DNA from 2 places in the Shewanella cyperi genome. Region 2 is predicted to be linked to the other one. Evidence: predicted binding sites of a transcription regulator. Region 2 holds the regulator's gene; the other holds the start of a gene.
The links. Region 2 encodes MetJ, which represses methionine synthesis genes. Its sites were predicted from a motif close to TAGACGTCTAGACGTCTA; they were not measured.
Positions count from the first base shown of each region.

Region 1 (11,291 bases), 2.0 Mb from region 2:
GCTTCGCGGCCACAGAGGAAGGTACCGGTCAGGTTAACGTTGATCACCGACTGGAACTGATCCAGTGACATTCTGTCTGTTACCTGGCCGTCTTTGGCCTTGATCAGCATGCCGTCGCGCAAAATACCGGCGTTGTTCACCAGCACGTTGACCGCGCCGAAGTCTTCGAGGATGTAGCGGAAACCGGCCACCACGTCTTCTTCGTCTGTGATGTCCAGGGCATAGCCCTGGACTTCGGTGGCGTCACCCAGCTCGGCACAGGCGCGCTCCAGCTTGTCCTGATCCACGTCGATCAGTGCCAGCTTGGCGCCGGCCTTGGCCAGGCTGTGTGCCATGGCCAGTCCCAGACCACCGGCACCACCGGTGATAACAACAACCTTACCCTGAATATCCATTGCTTATCCCTTTTTTTCTTCGCTTTTGGCAAATTGTTCAAAAATACTGGAGAAGTCACGCTTGCCATTGCCGGCCCTGGCATGGGACACGTACAGGCTGCGGGCCAAGGCGCCCATGGGGGTGCTTGATTGACTCGCCAGCGCCGCTTCCTGGGACAGGCCAAGATCCTTGACCATCAAATCCACCATAAAGCCGCCCTGATAACCCTTGGATGAAGGCACATTCTCCATCACGCCCGGGCAGGGATTGTACTTCTCCAGGGTCCAGTTGCCACCACTGGACACCTTGATGATGTCCGACAGCACCTTGGGATCCAGACCATTGTCCATGCCCAGAGACAGGGCCTCACTGGTACCCACCATAAGTACGGACAACAGCATGTTGTTACAGATCTTGGCTACCTGACCGGCACCTGGACCACCGGCGTGGAATATGTTCACGCCCATGTTGGCCAGTACCAGTTTGGCACGCTCGAAGGCCGAATCCGTGCCTCCACAGATAAAGGTCAGGGTGCCGGCCGCGGCACCTGCGGTGCCACCGGATACGGGGGCGTCGATAAATTCCAGGCCTTTTGCGGCGGCAGCTTCTGCCACTGTGCGGGCACTGCCGGCATCAATGGTGGAGCAGTCTATCAGCAAGGTGCCGGGATTCACCACCTCTATCAGGCCCTGGGTAGCGCCATTGCCCAAATACAGACCACGTACATGCTTGCCGGCCGGCAACATGGTGATCACCACATCGACACCGGTGGCGGCTTCAATGGCGCTGTCACAGGCCTTGGCACCGGCTTGTGCCAGGGTGGCCATGGCGCTTTGCATCAAATCGAACACCTGCAGGCTGTGGCCCGCCTTGATGAGATTGGCAGCCATAGGGCCGCCCATATTTCCCAGACCAATAAACGCAATCTTTGTCATCACTGACTCCTTATAGGGATAACCACCGCTGTTGCGGTGGTTTCATCGTCGGGTTGGGCCTCAGAGATCGGCCAATGGGTGAGCCTCGGCTGACCAGGGCGCGGTCAGCAGTTTGGCTATGGCCTCGTCGCTGACCTCTGTGGCATGGGCAAACTGCCAGCTTGGGTTCCTGTCCTTGTCTATCAGCAGGGCGCGCACCCCTTCAACAAAGTCACCCAGGGCACAGCAGTTGACGCTGACCCCCAGCTCCCAGCGGAAGCAATCTTCCAGGCTCATGCCCTTGTCCAGCTGTGCCTGACGCCAGATAAGCTGCACACTGAGGGGACTGCCGGCCAGCAGCGCGCCGCGGGCACGGGCAAAGTCCGGGTTATCCAGGGCCTCGAAGCGCGCCATGATGTCGGCCACGCTGCCCTCACACAGGGCGTTGATCTCGTCTTCGTATTTGCGCAGCACGCTTGCCTGCTCAGGCTGTGGCCTGCTTTCCAGCACGGCGCTCAGCGCCGCACTGTTGGCCGCCTCATCGTCGCTCCAGGCCACTTCGGCCAGGGCGTCCATCAAGGGCTCCTTGTCGTTGCTGCCCAGGAAGAAATTGGCGGTGCCGACAAAGAAGGCATCGGCGCCGTTCATTTGCCAGGCGGTCAGCCCCAGGAACATACCCAGTTTGCCGGGCATACGTGACAGAAAATAGCTGCCACCCACATCCGGATACAGACCTATGGTGACCTCGGGCATGGCAATGCGCGAGCGCTCGGTGGCCACTCTATGACTGGCACCGGCCATCAGGCCCAGGCCGCCACCCATGACTATGCCATCGCCCCACACCAGGATAGGTTTGCCGAAATTGTGGATCAGGCAATCGAGGCGGTATTCCTCTTCGAAGAAGGTCTTGGCCAGGGTCTCTGTGCTGCCGGGGTTTTCCTTGCTGGCGTTATACAGGGCACGCACATCACCACCGGCACACAGGGCCTTGTCACCGGCACCGTCCAGCAACACCATGGCGATATTGCTGTCGTTATGCCAGGCCTGGAGCTGGCCCGTCAGGGCCCGCACCATATCCAGATCCAGGGCGTTGAGGGCGGCTTCCACATTGAGGGTCGCCACCCCGATTAACTTGCCCGAGGCAGTGCCCAGGGTCTGGAAAATCACTTTCTGTTGTGACACGGCGCCTCCTTAGCAGTTTTTCCACGCCGGAGCGCGTTTTGCCAGGAAGGCATTGACGCCCTCGGCCTGATCTTCGGTATCAAACAAACTGACGAACAGCTCGCGCTCCAGAGGCAGTGCCTGGTTACGGGGCATGTTGCGACCACTTTGGATCAGCTGCTTACACACCTTGACCGCAGAGGGACTCTGCTTGGCGACCTTGGCAGCCAGGGCAATGGCGGCATTCAGGGATTCACCGGTCGGCACCACTTCTTCCACCAAACCCAGGCTCAGGGCCTTGGCGGCGTCGAGGCGTTCACCGCAGAGGATCATGCGCTTGGCCCAGCCCTCGCCCACCAGGGCGGTCAGGTTCTGGGTGCCACCGGCGCAGGGCAACAGGCCCACTGTGGCTTCAGGCAGTGCCATTACGGCCTGCTCTTCGGCAATGCGCAGATCGCAGGCCAGGGCCACTTCCAGGCCACCGCCCATGGCGTAGCCATTGATGGCAGCGATGGACACACCGCGGAAGCCGCTCAGGGTTTCAAAGGCCTGACCGAAGTGATCGGCCATGGCCTGGGCGTTGTCTTTGTCGCCGTCGGCAAACAGCTTGAGATCGGCACCGGCGGAGAAAAACTTCTCGCCTTCACCGGTCAGCACCAGAGCATAAATATCTTTGTTGTGGTTGAGCGCTATGACCTTGGTCTTAAGCTCACCCAGACTGTCCGCGGTCCAGGTATTGGCCGGCGGATTGCTGATGGTCCATATGGCGGTATGACCTTCAATGCGTTCCTTGATGTATGACATGTGCTTCTCCTTATCTCTTGGGGTGGACTGAAAAGTCCGTCAATTATGGCCTTCTTACAGTATAGAGCCGGCACTCTCGTCCAACAGGCGACGGGAGATGATCAGGCGCATAATTTCATTGGTGCCTTCAAGAATTTGGTGTACCCGCACATCGCGGAAATGACGCTCCAGTGGGTACTCACGGATGTAGCCGTAACCACCGTGAATTTGCAGCGCGGCGTCACAGACGGCGAAGCCCACATCGGTGGCAAAACGCTTGGCCATGGCGCAATAGGCCGTGGCTTCGGGATCTTTGTTGTCCAGCTTGAATGCGGCCAGGCGCACCATCTGGCGGGCGGCCACCAGCTCGGTGGCCATGTCGGCCAGCTTGAATTGCAGCGCCTGGAAGGCGGCCAGCGGCTTGCCGAACTGCTTGCGCTCGTTCATGTAAGCGATGGAGCGCTCCAGGGCCGCCTGGGCGGTACCCACAGAACAGGTGGCGATATTGATACGGCCGCCGTCCAGGCCCTTCATGGCGAAGGTAAAGCCCTGGCCTTCTTCACCCAGCAGATTGGCCACCGGGACGCGTACGTTTTCAAAGGTGATGAGACGGGTTGGCTGGGCGTTCCAGCCCATCTTGTCCTCGGCCTTGCCGTAGATCACGCCTTCGGCATCGGCGGGAATGGCGATGGCGGAGATCCCCTTGGGACCGGCCTCACCGGTACGGCACATCACCACCAAGAGTTCGGTGGCACCGGCGCCTGAGATAAACATCTTGCTGCCGTTGATCACATACTCGTCGCCCTCGCGCACGGCCTTGGTGGCCAGGGATGCGGCGTCGCTGCCGGCACCGGGTTCGGTCAGGCAGTAGGAGGCCAGCTTCTGACCCGTGGTCAGGGCTTCGGACCACTCGGCGCGCAGGGACTCGCTGCCCCAGGTGGTAACCATCCAGGTGGCCATGTTGTGTATGGTCAGCATGGCTGTGGTGGCGGTACAGCCCATGGCCAGCTCTTCGAAAATGATCGAGGCGTCGAGACGGGACAGGCCCATGCCGCCCTCGGACTCGGGGGAATAGAGCGAGCAGAAGCCCAGCTCACCGGCCTTTTGGATCACGTCTTTCGGAAAGTGGTGTTCTTCATCCCACTTGGCGGCAAAGGGGGCCAGCTCTTCGGCGGCAAACTGGCGGGCCAGATCGGCAAACTGGCGTTGGTCTTCGTTTAAATTGAAATCCATCTGGAACTCCCGTGACTCTGGGGTCACTTAATGTGTCAGGCCGGCAATGCTGCCGGCCTATGCGTGTGGATGAAAGTCCGCGATTAACGCAGGGTGATGGTCATGTTGGGGCCGCTTGGAATATCGGACTCAAACCAGCGGGCTGTGATGGTCTTGGTTTCGGTGTAGAAACGAACCGCCTGCTTGCCATAGGCGTGTTGATCGCCGTAGAAGCTGCCCTTCCAACCGGTGAAGGAGAAGAATGGCAGCGGCACAGGGATAGGCACGTTGATACCCACCTGACCCACTTCGATATTGTGTTGGTACTTGCGGGCCGCAGCGCCACAGGCGGTGAAGATGGAAGTGCCGTTACCGTAGGGGCTGGCGTTCACCAGCTCGATGGCCGCATCCAGGGACTCGGCTTCCATGCAGCACAGCACGGGGCCGAAGATCTCTTCCTTGTAGATGCTCATGTCAGTGGTCACCTTGTCGAACATGGTGGGGCCAACCCAGTTGCCGGACTCGTAGCCGGGGACTGTGAAGTCGGAGCCATCCAGCAGACAGTCGGCGCCTTCTGCCTTACCCTGTTCAATCAGCTTGAGTACCCGGGCCTTGGCGGCGGGGCTGATCAGCGGGCCGTAGCCGGCTTCCTTGTCATCCCACAGGCCGGGACGGACCTTGGCGATGGCATCACGCAGCTCGGGGATCCACTCTTTGGCTTCACCGACGAACACGGCAACCGACAGGGCCATACAGCGCTGACCGGCAGCGCCCACAGAGGCACCCACCAGGTTGTTGATCACTTGCTGCTTGTTGGCATCGGGCATGATCACGCAGTGGTTCTTGGCACCGGCAAAGGCCTGTACGCGCTTCAGGTGGTCGGTACCTGTCTTGTAGATGTATTGACCCACGCCCACAGAGCCGACGAAGGAAATGGCCTTGATGTCTTCATGGCGCAGCAGTATATCCACAGCAGTCTTGTCGCCGTGTACCAGTTGCAGCACGCCTTTTGGCGCACCGGCCTGTTCAAACAGTTCCACCAGACGTTGTGGGGTCATGGGATCCTGCTCGGAAGGCTTGAGCACGAAGGTGTTACCGCAGGCAATGGCCAGGGGGAACATCCACAGGGGGATCATCGCCGGGAAGTTAAACGGCGTGATACCGGCGCACACACCCAGGGGCTGGATGTAGGAATAGGTGTCTATGGAGCGGGCTACGTTCTCAACGGTTTCACCCATCAGCAGGGAAGCGATGTTACAGGCGTGCTCAACCACTTCGATACCGCGCCAGACGTCGCCCTTGGCGTCGTCGAAGGTCTTGCCGGTTTCCTTGGCCAGAATGGTGGCCAGCTCGTCGTGGTGCTCTTTCAGCAGGTGCTGGTAACGCAGCATTACCCGGGCGCGCTCGGACACAGGTACTTCTTTCCAGGTCTTGAAGGCTTCCTTGGCGCTGGCAATGGCACCGTGCACTTCGGCATCGGTGGCGCAGTTGATCTGGGCAATGGCCTCGTTGTTGGCCGGGTTGGTCACTGTGATAACGCGATCGCCGGTACCTGGAGTAAATTCGCCGCCGATGTAATGTTTAACTTGAGTGGTCATATCGCTTCCCTTTGAGAGTCGAGGTTAAGCTGATGGCCGCGGCTGAACCCTGGAATCATTATTGGTTCTCGCCGCAGGCCGGTCTTGTTGAGTCTAGTCGCTGTCAGCGCCGGTTATCAGATCTCTATGGCCAGTGCGGTGGCTTCGCCGCCGCCAATGCACAGAGACGCCATACCGCGCTTGAGGCCACGGGCCTTGAGGGCGTGGATCAGGGTCACCAGCAGACGGGCACCGGAACAACCGATTGGGTGGCCCAGAGCACAGGCACCGCCGTTGACGTTCACCTTGGCCCCATCCAGGCCCAGCTCGCTGATGGCCAGCATGGTCACCATGGCGAAGGCTTCGTTGATTTCATACAGATCCACTTCGTCCTTGTTCCAGCCCAGCTTGGCCAGCAGATTGGCCATGGCGCTGACGGGCGCAGTGGTGAACATGGATGGCTCCTGGGCGTGGGTGCTGTGACCCTTGATGGTCGCCATAACCTCCAGACCCAGTTCACTGGCCTTGGCACGGCTCATCAGCATCAGCGCCGCGGCGCCATCTGAGATGGAGGAAGAGTTGGCGGCTGTGATGGTGCCGTCTTTGGCGAAGGCCGGACGCAGGGCCGGGATCTTCTCCGGCTTGGCATTGCCTGGCTGCTCGTCGATTTTAACTTCCACGTCGCCACCGCGACCGGATACGGTCACGGGCACGATTTCGGCTTCAAAGGCACCTGAACTGATGGCCGCATTGGCTTTTTCCAGTGAGCTCAGGGCAAAGGCGTCCATGGCTTCACGGGTCAGGCCGAAGTCATCGGCGGTTTTCTGGGCGAAGGTGCCCATGGCACCACCTGTGTAGGCGTCTTCCAGACCGTCGAGGAACATATGGTCCATCACCTTGCCGTGGCCCATGCGCATACCGCCGCGGGCCTTATCCAGCAGGTAAGGTGCCTGGCTCATGCTCTCCATACCACCGGCGATCACCACTTCGGCACTGCCGGCCTTGATGAGGTCGTGGGCCAGCATCACGGTTTTCATGCCAGAGCCGCACACCTTGTTAACCGTGGTGGCACCGACGGACAGGGGCAAACCGGCACCCAGAGCGGCCTGACGGGCAGGCGCCTGACCAAGACCGGCCGGCAACACACAGCCCATCAGGAGTTCATCAACCTGCTCACCGGCAACGCCCGTGGCATCCAGCAGGCCCTTGACCGCAGTGGCTGCCAGTTTGGGCGATGGCACAGAGGCCAGACTGCCCTGAAAGCCACCCATGGCGGTACGTTTCGCCGCAACAATGACGATATCCTGATCAGTTACACTCATTTCACACTCCAGATTGACTAACCGGCGCCGGAGCTGGGTCCGGGCGTCGCAAACACACTGCCGCCAAGGGATGGCGGCCCAATATCTGCACTCTGACGTTTACGCGAACGTAAAGCAAGTAGTAATTGGTCTAATGAGCCGCATTTCTCAGGCTTATATTGTCACTCTGTATTTACAGTTTGCTTACAGCGAACGCAGCCCATAGCGGGGCTTAAGGATGCGGGCGGCCCGGCAATCGGGCCGCCGCCGAAGGGGTAATATCAGACCTTGGATTCCCAGGGGGTCTTGGCACTCATATCGGACAAATCGTAGGGGGTGAGTTGATACACATAGTAATTGAGCCAGTTGCTCACCAGCAGGCTGCCATGGCTGTGCCAGCGGGCTACGGGCTCCTGCGCGGGATCGTCGTTTCTGAAGTAATTCAGCGGCACTGAGGGGTTGAGACCCGCCAAGGTATCTCTTTGATATTCATCACCCAAAGTGGATTTTTGATACTCGGGATGACCAATCACGAACAGATTGCGATTGTCCTTGCTGAGCACCAGATAGGCCCCTGCCTCATCGGATTCGGCCAGCACGTTGAGCGCGGGATGGCGCTGCAGTTCGGCCAGGGGGATCTCGGCATAGCGGGAATGGGGTGCAAAGAACTCATCGTCAAAGCCCCGCAGCAGCGGAAAGTGTTGCAGGCTGCGACGATGGTTGAACACGCCGGAACGTTTGCTTGCCAATATCCGCCTTTCCACCCCGTAAAGGTGATACAGGCCGGCGTGGGCCGCCCAGCACAGGAACAGCACTGAGGTCACGTGTTGCTGGGACCAGTCGATGATTTCACGGATATGATCCCAGTATTCCACCTCGGCAAAGTCCAATTGCCCCAGGGGCGCCCCCGTGATGATAAGGCCATCGTAATTCTTGTGCCGCACCTGCTCGAAATCGCGGTAGAAGGTGTTCATATGATCCAGCGGCGTGTGCCTGGACTCGCGGTCGTGAATGCGCAGCAGCTCCACATCCACCTGCAGCGGCGTGTTGCCAAGCAGTCGCAGCAGCTGGGTCTCTGTCTCTATCTTGTTGGGCATCAGATTCAGGACCAACACCTTCATCGGCCTGATGTCCTGGTGCGCCGCCCGGGTCTCGGACATGACGAAAATATTTTCCGACTCCAGTATCCCTGCCGCCGGCAGGTTATCGGGAATTTTTACCGGCATAGTGCTGTGTGCCTCTTTCACCTAAAACCAGGGCCTTGGCCCCTTAATGCCACAATCATACACCAAGACATCTGGATGTCTATACCGCCAACTTGAATAGTATTCTGCTTTTGCCCCGCCAGTAGCCCTCCCGTACCGGGCAATAAAAAAGGCGCCCGCAGGCGCCCTTTTCAGTCAGTAATTTGCTTAGAAGCTATAGCCAACGCTGACCATGTAGACCCAAGGGTCGATGTCGGTGTTAACCTTGACCGCTTCACCGGCCAGCTTGAACTTCACATCGGTATCAATCTTGGCGTACCACACGGAGGCGTTCAGCATCCATTTGTCGTTCAACTGGTAATCCAGACCGGCATGGGCGGCCCAGCCCAAAGAGGTGCTCAGGCTCAGATCGGTCAGGGCACCATCCAGATCGTTGGTGAAATTGGTGTCATAGAAGTTGGTGTAGTTGATACCAAAGCCCACATAAGGACGGACATTGGACTTGGCGTTGCCAAAGTAGTACTGGGCCATCAGTGTGGGTGGCAGGTGTTTGGTTTCGGCAATCTTACCCAGGGCACCCAGGCTGACATCGTGGGAGAAAGGTGTGGCTGCCAGCAGTTCCACCGCCCAGTTGTCGGTCAGCATGTAACCAAAGTTCAAACCCAGCTGGGTGTTGTTACTGACGCCAAATTCGGCCACACCGGCCACCACTGGGCTGGACTCATTGGGGGCTACGGTAGCAACACCGGCACGGACCAGGATATCTCCGGCCTGGTGGGCCATGGCAGGGGCTGCACTCAGCAGGGTGGCGGCGATAACAGCAGACAGGGTGCTCTTTTTCATCATCAATCTCCATTTGGCCACTTGGGCTTATTTATTGGGCGCCCGGGTTATTTTTGGGCTGATCCCGTTCGAATGACGGCTACCCTGCCAGAGTGTTTGCATTTTTTTCTTGATCCAAATCAATTCAGGATCTGATACCCAGTTTGGGGTAATGAGCCCATGAATCAGATCACAAATTCAGAGGCTGAACTCGGCCGGTAACCGGCTGACATACGGCATCTTCACGAAATCCTTGTCACAGTGAAAAGGCGTCCGTTGCCGCGGAACAATAGCCACAGAGGAATGTTGGAAGAGCTTAATCGGCCGCCACAGAAAGGGCGCGCAGCAGGTGGTATTGCACAAGCCAGCGCTTGGCTTGCAGACGGGAGTGAAACAGCGCCAGGGGGCGCGCCGGATTGGGGCTGAGCCTGAGGTCAAACAGGGACTCAAGTCCAAAGGGAGCCGCCAGTTGCAGTCCTCCGGCCTCAAGCCGCACCCCTATGGCGGTTTCCTGCTCTGGCCAGCGGCCCATGGCCTCAAGGGTGGAGTGATAAGGCTCATCACCGCTTTTCAGGTGCATCCGGCCCTGATCTTTGACCGACCAGGGTAAGTCCGGCGAGAGTTGTAGGAGGCGTTGCTGCAATTGCAGCTCCAACTCAATGTCGCCGTCCGGGGTGTTGAAGTAGATAAGGTCAAGATCCGCCGGCACTGGGCTGACAAAACCGTGCAACTGGTCCCACACCAGATTGCGAATCGCGCCGGCCGCAAGATACCAGTCCCCGATGCCGGCATCAGCCATGACGGCCGCGGCATGCCTGAGGGCCCGCATCCGCAGCGGACAGTCGGCCACCAGGGTAAGCAGCCGCAGGTCTAAGGGAGACATGGATGGCAAGCGGTTCAGGGATTGGCCACGGCCCGCATTATGACTTCCGTGGTGTACTTGTCGTTGCTGATCACCGGGAAGCGATCATAGGTCTGGAACAGCACCCTGCCCTGATTTTTTATCATGGCCACCACGCCATAGTTGATGCCTTTATCGACGGTTTCCGCCGGCAATATGAATTTAAAGGGCACGGGCGCACGCACTATGTTGAAGCTCTTCTGGGCCACAATCACGCCGGGCGTGTCCAAATCTATGATGGCAATGGTGATATTGCTGTCCGGCGGCAACAACAGCTTCTCCAGATAGCCGGCGGCACCATTGACTATCACAGGCTTTGGCGGCTCAACGGTGACACAGCCCCCCAAGAACAACAATGCCAGGCCAAGCCACAGGGTTTGCAACAATTTCATTTATTTATCCTTTACCATTCGCATCAGTCCCTCCTGGGTTGCCGATGCCACCAATTCACCTTGGCGATTGAAAAAATGCCCTTTAACGAAGCCCCGGCCGCCGCTGGCATTGGGGCTGTCGATACTGTACAGCAACCACTGGCCAATATCGACCGGACGGTGGAACCACATGGCATGATCTATGGTGGCCATCCGCATCCCCGGCGTCAAAAAAGACACCCCGTGGGGTTGGGCGGCGGTCACCAGAAAATTGAAATCGGAGGCATAGGCCAGCAGGTAATCGTGCATGCAGCTGTCCTGGGGCAGGTCGCCGTTGGCCCTGAGCCACACGTAGCGGTTCGGTTCCCGTGATGCCGGCGCCACGGCGCTGTGGGGGGCCACCAGGCGCATCTCAATCGGCGCATCGGCCATGAATTTTTCCAGCATTTTGGCCGGCACCTTGTCCCTCAGGGTCATGGCCAGCTCCTGCTGATTCAGCAAGCCTTCGGGGCCCGGCACCTGGGGCATGGTCTGCTGGTGGGAAAACCCCTCTTCCGGGGTCTGGAAGGAGCAGGTCATGTAGAAGATGGGCCGACCCTTTTGCACCGCCTTGACCCGGCGGGCACTGAAACTGCCGCCGTCGCGCATGATCTCCACGTCATAGACTAT
Region 1 is NZ_CP071501.1:1,363,142-1,374,432, reverse strand. Features, by position in the region: gene JYB84_RS05770 (SDR family oxidoreductase) at 1-395, opposite strand, end outside; gene mmsB (3-hydroxyisobutyrate dehydrogenase) at 399-1,310, opposite strand; gene JYB84_RS05760 (enoyl-CoA hydratase/isomerase family protein) at 1,371-2,471, opposite strand; gene JYB84_RS05755 (enoyl-CoA hydratase) at 2,481-3,254, opposite strand; gene JYB84_RS05750 (acyl-CoA dehydrogenase family protein) at 3,309-4,466, opposite strand; gene JYB84_RS05745 (CoA-acylating methylmalonate-semialdehyde dehydrogenase) at 4,550-6,043, opposite strand; gene JYB84_RS05740 (thiolase family protein) at 6,160-7,344, opposite strand; gene metA (homoserine O-acetyltransferase MetA) at 7,605-8,549, opposite strand; gene ompW (outer membrane protein OmpW) at 8,736-9,374, opposite strand; gene JYB84_RS05725 (nucleotidyltransferase family protein) at 9,667-10,233, opposite strand; gene JYB84_RS05720 (YbaY family lipoprotein) at 10,248-10,643, opposite strand; gene tesB (acyl-CoA thioesterase II) at 10,644-11,291, opposite strand, start outside.
Region 1: metA (homoserine O-acetyltransferase MetA) is a predicted target of MetJ. The motif match lies at 8,614-8,631, and genes of this name have one in related genera.

Region 2 (11,291 bases):
CGCTTTGTTCATCGACAAGCGGGTGATTGAACTATCCTTGTTTTTATAACAAAACCGAGGATGAATGATGATGAACAAGACCGCGCTTTTTACGGCCATAAGTGCCGTGTTCCTCAGTCAATTTGCGTTCGCCGGCCAGGATTATTTCGAGGCACGCAGCGATGCAATGGGGGGCACAGGAGTGGCTGCTTCCAATATAGAAGGGGCCGCCTTTGCCAACCCGGCCCTGTTGTCCCTGCCATCCATGCGTGATCAAGGGGTCACCTTGTTACTGCCGACCCTGGGGCTTGATGCGGCTGACAAGGACGACATGATAGACAAGATAGATCTGTTGCAGGATGACTACGATGCCTTGCAGACGGCCATTGATAATGCCAATCCCACCGCAGTTGATACCTATCGTAATGCCCTGGTGAGTGATCTGGTCTCACTGCAGGACAACAACGCCTATCTCAGTGGCGGTATTGGCTTAAGCATCAGTATGCCCTCCAAGGGTATGAGTTGGGGCCTGTTGTACAAGACCTATATCGACGGTTTCGGTATTGCCGACATCAGTGATGAGGATATAGTGCTGCTCAGCACCCTGGATCCCGTCAATCCTCCGGAAATTGGGGATTTGACTTCTCAGGGACGGGTTATCGCCGGCGCCATCTCCGATATCGGGGTGGCGGTCAGTATGCCGCTGTCGATTGTCAATATGCCGGTGACAGTGGGGGTTACCCCAAAAATCCAACGCCTCGACAGCTTCAACTATGGCGTCAGTGCCAACAATTTCGATGAAGGGGATTTCGATGGCAGTGACTACAGCAACGATGAAACCGGTTTTAACCTGGATGTGGGGATCGCCATTGAGCCCATGCATGGCATGGTCATAGGTCTTGCCGGCCGCAACCTGATAAAGCGGGAGCTGGACACAGTTGAGTCAGAAGGTATTCAGGCCACCTACAGAGTGGGGCCAACAGTGACCGTCGGCGTGGCCTATCAGTGGGATGGTTTTACCGTCACCACTGATTTGGATCTGCTTGAAAATGAAAAGTTTGTCGGCCTGGAGGGCACCCAGTATTGGCGTGTGGGCGGTGAATACCAGGCCATGGACTGGTTGGCGCTGCGGCTGGGCTACCGCCATGATCTGAATGATGTGACCGCCAACCTTTATTCCCTCGGCACCGGCTTTGTCATAGGCAAGAGTTTTAAGCTGGATCTCAGCGGTATGTTCGGCAATGACAATGCCTATGGCGCGGCACTGCAAACCTCCTATCACTTTTAGCCAAGCAGGCTGGCCAGCGACTTAAAGGTCAGCAGCAGGGCGCTTAAGGAACATAAAACCAGGGTCATGATCCTGGTTTTATTTTTATCTACCCTGTGGATCATTTTCCCGGCCAGCAGGTAGGCCAAAATGACACCGGGCAGCAGTTGCAGCGACCACCACAAGTGTTCAGTGCTCAGCAAGCCCGCCAAGGCCAGAATCACCAAAGCAATCAGGGAGCTGAAGATAAAAAAGGCCGACAGTGCCGCCCGGAATTTACCGGGATCCTTGCCTGCCAGCAACAACGCCATCGGCGGGCCGCCAATGGCGGCTATGGTGCCGAATACCCCGGACAGGGTACCGGCCGCGAACAGGGTCAGGCGGTTCACCGGCAGTTCGAAGCGTTTAAGGCTGAGCAATACGGCGATGGCCACAATAGCGGCTATGGCCAGCCCCAGTACATCCTGTGGAGCCAGGAGTAACAGGGTGGCACCCAGCAGGCCGCCGGGAACCCGTCCCAGCAAGGCATATTGCAGACCCTTGAACTCCAGTTGACCGCGCTCCCGCACCAAGGTCAGCAGGGCAATGGAGAAGCCCATGACTATCACAGGGGCCGGCACCAGTCGCGGCTCCAGCAGATACAACAGCGGACTGGCTACTACAGCCAGACCAAAGCCAATCAGACTTTGGATCAGGGCGCCACTGAAGATGATCAGCAGGGCCAACAACCAGGTAACAGGATCCATCAAAGTACTCCGGGGCCAAAAACAGACAAGGATCGCCGAGCGATCCTTGTCTGTTTATCTTCCATTGACAGGAGTTTACTCCATGTCTTCCCATTCGATTCCCATCTCATCCATCAGGCGCTTGGCTTCGGCGGGGATGCTGTCGGGTTTGTCTTTTGACAGGTCGTCATCATTGGGCAGCGGTTGGCCCGTGTAGGCGTGCAAAAAGGCCTCACACAGCAATTCACTGTTGGTTGCATGACGCAGGTTGCCGACCTGGCGACGGGTGCGCTCATCGGTCAATACTTTCAACACTTTCAAAGGAATGGAAACGGTAATCTTTTTAACCTGCTCATTCTTCTTTCCGTGCTCAGCATAGGGGCTGATGTATTCGCCATTCCATTCAGTCATTGACTCACCTGTGATATCCGAAATTCGGTGCCGATTTTAAACCCTTACAAACTACAGTCAAATAATTGCTGCTAAAACGCCCCATCTGTGGGCTCTTGCCAGCAAGTATAGACGTCTAAAAGTCTGGATGCCTATTGACCTCGGTACATTTGCTGAGTTAATTTAGACGTCCAGACATCCATTGTGATGCGCAAGCGTATTTTGAGGATCCGAGTATGACAGAGCGTCGAGCCGCAACCATAGCAGTACGTCAGGGCATTGAGAGTGACAGCCAGCATGGTGCCGTGGTACCGCCCATCTACCTGTCGACCAATTACAGTTTTGACGGTCACACCCAGCCACGGGCATTCGACTACAGCCGTTCCGGTAATCCCACCCGCTCGCAACTTGGCGAGGCCCTGGCCCAGTTGGAACACGGTTGCAGCGGTATCATTACCTGCACCGGTATGGCTGCCATCACCCTGGTGACCAGTCTGCTCGGACCCGATGATTTATTGGTGGTGCCGCACGATTGTTACGGCGGCAGCTATCGCCTGTTCACCAACCTGGCGAAGAAAGGCCAGTTCCGCCTGCTGGTGGTCGATCAATCTGATACGGCGGCGCTGGATGCGGCCCTGGCTCAAGGACCGGCCATGGTATGGCTGGAGACTCCCTCCAATCCCCTGCTGCGGGTGGTGGACATAGCCGCCATTGCCTATGCCGCCCACAAGGTAGGCGCCAAGGTGGTGGTGGACAACACCTTCCTGTCGCCCATATTGCAGCAACCCCTGTTGCTGGGGGCCGACATAGTGGTGCACTCCACCACCAAGTACATCAATGGCCACAGCGATGTGGTCGGTGGCGCCGTGGTGTGCCGTGATGTCGAGCTGGGGGAACGCCTGCACTGGTGGTCCAATACCCTGGGACTCACAGGCGGCGCCTTTGACAGCTACCTGACCCTGCGCGGGGTGCGCACCCTGGCGGTGCGGGTGCGGCAGCACCAGGCAAACGCCGAGCGTATAGTGGCCCGTTTGGCTGCCAGCGAGCTGGTGCGCAAGGTGTATTACCCCGGGCTCAAGGATCACCCTGGGCACGAGATTGCCGCCCGGCAACAACAGGGCTTTGGCGCTATGCTGAGTTTTGAGCTTGAAGGTGGCCAGGAAGAGCTGGTGGCCTTTCTCGGGGCGCTGCAGTTTTTCAGCATCGCCGAAAGTCTCGGTGGGGTAGAGAGCCTGGTGGCAGTGCCCGCCACCATGACCCACAGGGCCATGGACAGCGATGCCCGCGCCGAGGCCGGGATCAGTGACACTCTGCTGCGTCTGTCGGTGGGGATTGAAGATGTGGAAGATTTGCTGGCCGACATAGAGGCCGGACTCGCCGCCGTTGCGGCCTGCAAGCAATAGGAGCCTGATGTGGCACGATGTCATTTACATAAATTCGGTGGCTCCAGCCTGGCGGATGCGGACTGTTATCGCCGGGTGGCCCATATACTGCTGACCCAGGGGCGTAGCGACGATCTGGTGGTGGTGTCGGCCGCCGGCAAGAGCACCAATTTTCTCTATCGTCTGCTGGAGCTGAGCGACAAAGGTGCCCTGTGGCAGGAAGAGTTGCAGCAGCTGATGGCTTATCAGCAACAACTGATTGAGCAGTTGCTCAGTGCCGAACAGGCCCGCCACCTGCGTGAGCGCCTGGCCACGGACAAGGCCCAGTTGCAGACCCTGCTGGCCCTTGGTGAACGCAACGACTATCAGGTGAATCAGGTGGTCAGTTTCGGTGAGCGCTGGTCGGCTCGTTTGATGGCTGCACTGCTGCGTGAATCCGGCGTGGCGGCAAGCCACGTGGATGCCTGCAGCATACTGGTGGCCGATGAAGGCGCTGTGCCGCAGATCCGCACCGCCGAGTCCCGTGCCAAGGTGCAGGCGCTGCTGGCCGAACATCCGGACGAGCGGTTGGTGATCACCGGCTTTATCTGCGCCAACAGCCGCGGCGATACCCTGCTGCTGGGCCGCAACGGATCGGATTTCAGCGCGACCTTGATTGCCAGCCTGGCCGATATCGACCGGGTCACTATCTGGACCGATGTGGAAGGGGTGTTTAACGCCGATCCCAACAAGATCAATGACGCCAAGTTGCTGGCCAGCATGTCACTGGCCGAGGCCGACCGCCTGGCGCGTCTGGGTTCGCCCGTGCTCCATTCCCGTACCCTGCAACCCCTGTTTGACACCCGGGTCAGCATGGCGGTGCGCTCCAGCTATGCGCCACACACCGCCTTTACCCTGGTGGCGCCCTCAAGCTCCCGCGCCAGCGCCCCCGTGGTGACCAACCTTAACGAGGTGGCCTGTTTCAGCCTGACCCTGGGCGGTGACTGCGACACCCTGCTGAGCCAGCTGGCAGAAGCCGGTGTGGCTCCGCTGGCCTGGTGGCCCGCAGCCAATGGCCGATTGGAACTGGCCTATATGCCCGAGCTGCAACGCCAGGCCCTGAACCAGCTCAATGCCCTGGCGCCGGAGCTGGAGATCAGTGACATCAGCGTCGCCACGGATCTCGGACTGGTGGCCCTGGTCAGCGCCGATGCCCACTTATATCGCCGCGGCTTTGCCCGTTTGCTCAGTCGTGAGGCCAGGCCCCTGTATCAGGACGGTCTCAGCCTGGTGACCCTGGTGCCCAAGAATCAGGTGACCCTGTTGACCCAGAAGGTGCACAGACGCTGCGCCGGGCCGCGCAAACGCATCGGCGTGGTGCTGCTTGGGGTTGGCAACATAGGCGAAGCCTGGCTGGATCTGTTTCGCCGCGCCGCCACTTCTTTGGGGCGGGAATTGGAGGCCAGTATTGAGCTGCTGGGTTTGGTCAGTTCCGGCAAGGCGTTGCTTGATAGTCAGGGCATAGATGCCGGCAACTGGCGCGATCGTTTCGCGGTAGAAGCGCACGACTGGGACTATCCAAGCCTGTTCCAACAGCTGGAGGCCCTGGAGTGCGACGAGCTGGTGGCCCTGGATATCAGCGCCAGCGCCACGCTGACACTGCAATACCCCGAGCTGTTTGCCCGTGGCATTCATCTGGTCAGCGCCAACAAGCTGGCCGGCTCAGGCCCGCTGCCTTTCTACCGCGAGCTGAAACAACAGCTCGGCAACCGCAGGTTGTATTGGCGCTATAACGCCAGCTGTGGTGCGGGATTGCCGGTGCAGCATGCGCTCAACGATCTGCACAACAGTGGCGACACAGTGGAGGCGGTCGGCGGTGTGTTCTCCGGCACCCTGTGCTGGTTGTTCGAACATTATGACGGCAGCCGACCCTTCTCCGAATTGGTACTGGAGGCCAAGACGCTCGGGATCACCGAGCCCGATCCCAGGGACGATCTCTCCGGCCGCGATATGCAGCGCAAGCTGTTGATCCTGGCCCGCGAGATAGGCCTGGAGCTGGAGCTGGACGATATAGAGGTGGAATCGCCGGTGCCAGAGGCGCTGGCCGCCCTGCCGCTGTCCGACTTCCTCGGGCGGATCAGCGAGCTGGATGCCCCCATGTTGGCGGCCCTCAACGCTGCCCGGGACAATGGCAAGGTGCTGCGCTATGTGGCGGCGCTGGATAGGGCCGGCGGGCGCGTGAGTGCCAAGGTGGGGCTGAGCTGGGTTGAGCCGGAGCATCCCTGGGCCAACCTGACACCGGGTGACAATGTGTTTGTGATCCGCAGCGCCTTCTATCAGGGCAATCCGCTGATCATCCGTGGCCCAGGCGCCGGCCGTGAGGTAACAGCGGCCGCGGTGCAGTCCGATCTGGCGCAGATCTGCCACGAGCTGTTACAGGAATAAGCTTGGCTGTGGGTGATAAGGGACGCATTGGCGTCCCTTTTGTTTTTAGGATGGGCAAATTGGCGTTTTTTACGCTTGACTTGAATTGAGATTGCTCTAGTATGTGGACGTATAGACGTCCAAACGCCCGAACGTCCATTTTAGCAGTCGAGGAATATTTAATGGCTTTTCATCACGCACAACATTCTCACTCCCTGAATCAGAGTCTGGCTGAGCTCAATGGCGGGATTAATGTGTCATTCGAATTCTTTCCTCCTGCCACCCCCGAAATGGAAAAGCTGCTGTGGAGCTCCATTCGCCGTTTGGAACCGCTCAAGCCCAAGTTTGTTTCCGTGACCTATGGCGCCAATTCCGGGGTCCGTGACCGCACCCATGGTGTGATTGAGCGCATCCAGCGTGAGACGGACCTGGTGGCGGCACCACACCTGACCCTGGTGGATGCCAGCGATGAGGAGCTGCTGGGGCTGGCCAAGACCTATTGGAACAGCGGTATCCGTAACATAGTGGCGCTGCGGGGCGATCTGCCCGCCGGCAGCCCCAGGCCAACCCGCTTTGCCGCGGATCTGGTGCGTTTGCTGCGCAGTGTCGCCGACTTCGATATTTCCGTGGCCGCCTATCCCGAGGTGCATCCCGAGGCCGCCAATGCCCAGGCGGACCTGATCAACCTCAAGCGCAAAATCGATGCCGGTGCCAGCCGGGCCATCACCCAATTCTTTTTCGATGTGGAGTCTTACCTGAGATTCCGCGACCGCTGCGTCGCCGCCGGCATAGATGTGGAAATAGTGCCCGGAATACTGCCGGTGACCAACTTCGTGCAGCTCAAACGCTTCGCCGCCATGACCAATGTGTCGATCCCCGCCTGGTTGCACAAGCAGTTCGAGGGGCTGGAGGATGACGCCGGTACCCGCCAGCTGGTGGGGGCCAACGTGGCCATCGACATGGTCAAGGTGCTGTCACGGGAAGGGGTTAAGGACTTCCACTTTTACACCCTTAACCGTGCCGAACTCACCTACGCCATCTGCCATACCCTGGGGGTCAGGCCCCAGAGCGAGTAACAGCGGTAAGGCTCCGATACTGGGGCCTTTTGTTTTTGGCGACCATGGGCTAGGCTGTGTAACGGCCCCCGACAGTCAGGTTTGATTCCGACCGTGGGGGGAATGCCGGATCAAAAAGGAAGCCAAGCCATGGATGAGCAAAGCATACACGAATTTCATATGGAAAAATTACCGCTGGACATCAGTAAGTTACTCCTGTCGCTGATGTTAATGTCCAGCCTCTATCTGATGTCTTTCACCACAGAAACCCTGACGGGCCTGTTCCTCTGGATCAGTTGCGGCTGTTATGGCCTGCTGTCGCTGTTCGGCCTGTTGTGGCGCCTCTGGTGCATGGGCCGATCCTGATGCGCGAAACCCTTTGCCCCTTGTGTGGTCAATCCAACCTCTGTGCCCTGACCCAAGGCCAAAGCATTGACCAATGTTGGTGCCTGAACGCCAAGGTGCCCAGGGCGCTGCCAAAGCGCCGGGATGCCTGTTTGTGCCAGGCCTGCCTGCAACGCCTGGCCGAGGAAGAGACCCTGGGGATCAAACGCCTGGATGCTTAATTGGTAACTGCTTGAAAACTGGCTATACTTTTTCAGCAAAATCCAATTCCGTGGCCGCAACCACCTTGGCAATCGGCAACCGATCATGGAGATCCTATGCTGAAAAAAATCCTGCTGTTTTTACTGCTGCTGTGCGCCATCCCCCTGGTGGCGGCCCTCTTTGTCAGAAAAGAGTATGCAGTGACCACGTCCATCGTCATAGACAAGCCGGTTGCCGAAGTTTATGACTATGTCAAGTATCTGAAAAATCAGAACAACTATAGCAAGTGGGCCAAGATGGATCCCAAGGCGAGACTGAGTTTTCGCGGCACGGATGGCACTGTGGGCTTTGTCTCGGCCTGGGACAGCGACAACCCGGATGTGGGCCGCGGTGAGCAGGAAATTACGGCCATGGTGCCGAACAAACGCATCGACTATGAGCTGAGATTCTTAACCCCCTTTGAAGCCACAGATCTGGCCTTTATGACCACTGATGCAACGGCCGAAGGCAAGACTCTGGTGAGTTGGGGCTTTCGCGGCCACATGGATTATCCGATGAACCTGATGTTGGTGCTGATGGATTTTGAAACCATGATTGCCGACGATCTCAACACAGGACTTGGCAACCTCAAAACCCTGCTGGAGCAATAGGCGCTTTCCATGAAAAAGGCCCCGGTCGGGGCCTTTTTTATTGTCAACTGCAGTTACTGACCGCAGCCGCTGCCGAAGATGGCATTGGCCCAGGCCGGATTGTCGATAAAGGGGTTGCGGTTGTGCTGCCACTCATAAACCCGGTTATTGCGGCGCCGCTCCCAATCGCTGACGGGATCCTGGTTGTGCCAGCTGAGCAGGGTGCAGAGGTCACCGAGTTTTGGCTCGTTGGTACCAGTGGTGCCTTGGACCGCGATCAGATCCGGCGTGTTGCTGCTGTCGCCGCCCTGATAGCGGACATCCATGTACAGCACCATACGCGCCACATCGCCCTTGACCGCATCCGCAGGTTCGAAGCTGTCGGCGTCGGTTTTATTTTCCGGTGCTTCAGACAGAGGTGTCCCTCCCATGGCGAAGTCCTTGTTGCCACGGGTGCTGTTGACCGTTACGTCCGCCGGGCGCAGGTGATTGAGATCCGTATAGGCGTACTGGCTGCTGTCGGGGAAGCCATGGCTCTTGGCCCACACGTGCTCCCGGTTCCAGGCATCCAGTGAACTGCTGAGGCCGGCACGATTGGTCTTGGGTTCGGAGCGGCCGGTGTACAGCAGGATCACATTGTCAGGATTGGCGGGATCTTCATCCGTGTAGTTGAGACCATCCCACACCTGGGTGTAGGTGTAGCGGGTGTGGTCGCGGATGATAAGGTTCAGGCTGGTCTTGAGTTCAATACCGCTCTTGCCTATGGCCTGGGCGTAGTAGGTGTCATAGCTGTAACCGGCGGGATCCGGTTCTGTGCCACCGCCTGTTCCAGTGCCAGTGCCTGTTCCAGTGCCGCTGCCCGCATCCGTGTCATAGTCGAGCTGCAGCGAGGCGCCGCTGAAGGCCTCATAGGCCTGCAGTTTGATGTACCAACGACCTTCCTGGGCCGTGGCAATCTGGCATTGCTCGTTGTTGCCGCTCAGATAGGGGGCGCAATCGTATTGGCTGGTACTGGGTTCGCTACCAAAGCGCACATAAAGGTCGGCATCGCCACTGCCACCGGACAGAGTCACAGCCAGATTGCTGCTGCCGGCCGGAATATCGGCGACAAAGTCCAGCGCCTGCCCCTGGGCCGCGCTGAGATTGGTCCTGACTTCGCCCTTGGACAAGAGGTTTTCGGTCGGCAACGGCGCGCTGCAACCGGCGAGTGTGCCAGTGCCCGGCGTACCGGCACTGGCTGCCGCGGTCCAGTCGGCTTCCGTTTGGGTGTTGACTATGGTGGTGCGCTCCAGCGCCACGTCACGCACGTTCAGGTTCCAGCCGCTGACGCCCCCTTCCCAGGCAACCAGATCCACCTGTTGGCCATTGAGGCTGAGTTTGACGAAGTCGCCCGAGTTGCCGAGGCTGAAGGGCAGGGGAGCGAAGTCGGGATCTTTGCCGAACAGATTGTTGAAACCGGCGGCATTGATGGCCAGGCTGTAATACTTGCCCGGCGCCAGGGTACCACTGAGGTTGAGGCTGCTGCTGTTGTCACTGAGCTGATATTGGCTCAGATCCACAGGGTCGCAGCCCGAATTATAGAGTTCAATGAATTCCTCGACGCTGTCGTTGTTGGGCGCATCGTAAAGGACTTCGCTGATGAGCAGCGCACCATGGGCATGGGCGCTGAGACCGGCCAGCAACAGGGCTGCGGTCAGGGTTGGTTTTGTAATCATCCTAGTAGGTCTCGCACTTATAGTTTTGGCATCCTGCGTATTGAATTCCTGCAAGTCCATTTGAGGTGCTTTCGCGGCGGCGAGTATGCCACAATTAAATTACGTGTTAATGCATTGTTTATTTGAAACTTTTATTTCAAATTTGCCATGAGAACGGAGTTTTTCATTATCGGATGGGCGATTTTTCAGCCATTGAATGCAACTTGAGTCTCTATTTGCTCCAGCGGCGAGTCTTGCGGACTTTTTGATTGCATAAACAGCATGGTAGCCAAATAAAGGTTGATGTTTTCATTGGCGCATCTGATATTCAGTAATCCATTATCTGCATAAAAATCTATTTATTTTGGTTTTAAATTCCGCGCTTTGGGTCGTAGACAAGCAAAATCCCACCCTTGATCCTGTCTCGGCTGCCAAGGGGCGGCTGTGGAAAAAATACGTCTGTGGCGCCACGATTCGATTGCTGCTTTTTTGAACTGCCAGGGTGTTCACTTACTATCCAGGGATCTGCATGAGCAGAGTTGGTTTTCAATTGTTAACTTTTCGTTGTACTCTGGGGCTCTTTATGGCCTTGTTCCCAGAGACATGGCCTTTGCCAATAACAATAAATTCGATAATTACCATGAGGTGCGAATGGAAGCCTTAACTGCATTTGTAAATATGATCAATGGTGTGGTGTGGGGCACACCCATGCTGGTCATGATCCTGGGCGTTGGTCTGTTTCTCTCCCTTGGCCTGCGGCTAATGCCGATACTTAAACTGGGCACAGGGTTTCGTCTGCTTTGGTCCGGTCGCACTTCCTCCAAAGAGGGGGAAACCCAAGGTGAGATAAGTCCCTTCAACGCCCTGATGACTTCTCTTTCGGCCACCATAGGTACAGGGAACATTGCCGGTGTGGCCACCGCTATTTTTGTCGGCGGCCCCGGCGCCCTGTTCTGGATGTGGTGTACCGCGCTGGTGGGTATGGCCACCAAGTTTTCCGAGGCGGTATTGGCGGTCAAATACCGCGAGGTGGACGATAACGGCAACCACGTTGGCGGCCCCATGTACTACATCAAGAACGGTCTGGGCAGTAAGTGGGCCTGGCTCGGTACCGCCTTTGCCCTGTTTGGCTCGTTCGCCGGTTTCGGGATCGGCAATACTGTGCAGGCCAACTCGGTCGCTGCCGCCTTGGAAACTAACTTTGGGGTTCAGCCCTGGGTA
Region 2 is NZ_CP071501.1:3,535,808-3,547,098, reverse strand. Features, by position in the region: gene JYB84_RS15745 (conjugal transfer protein TraF) at 65-1,267, shown strand; gene JYB84_RS15740 (sulfite exporter TauE/SafE family protein) at 1,264-1,992, opposite strand; gene metJ (met regulon transcriptional regulator MetJ) at 2,068-2,382, opposite strand; gene metB (cystathionine gamma-synthase) at 2,598-3,764, shown strand; gene JYB84_RS15725 (bifunctional aspartate kinase/homoserine dehydrogenase II) at 3,774-6,167, shown strand; gene metF (methylenetetrahydrofolate reductase) at 6,329-7,222, shown strand; gene JYB84_RS15715 (hypothetical protein) at 7,352-7,567, shown strand; gene JYB84_RS15710 (cysteine-rich CWC family protein) at 7,567-7,767, shown strand; gene JYB84_RS15705 (SRPBCC family protein) at 7,864-8,397, shown strand; gene JYB84_RS15700 (endonuclease) at 8,451-10,091, opposite strand; gene JYB84_RS15695 (alanine/glycine:cation symporter family protein) at 10,722-11,291, shown strand, end outside.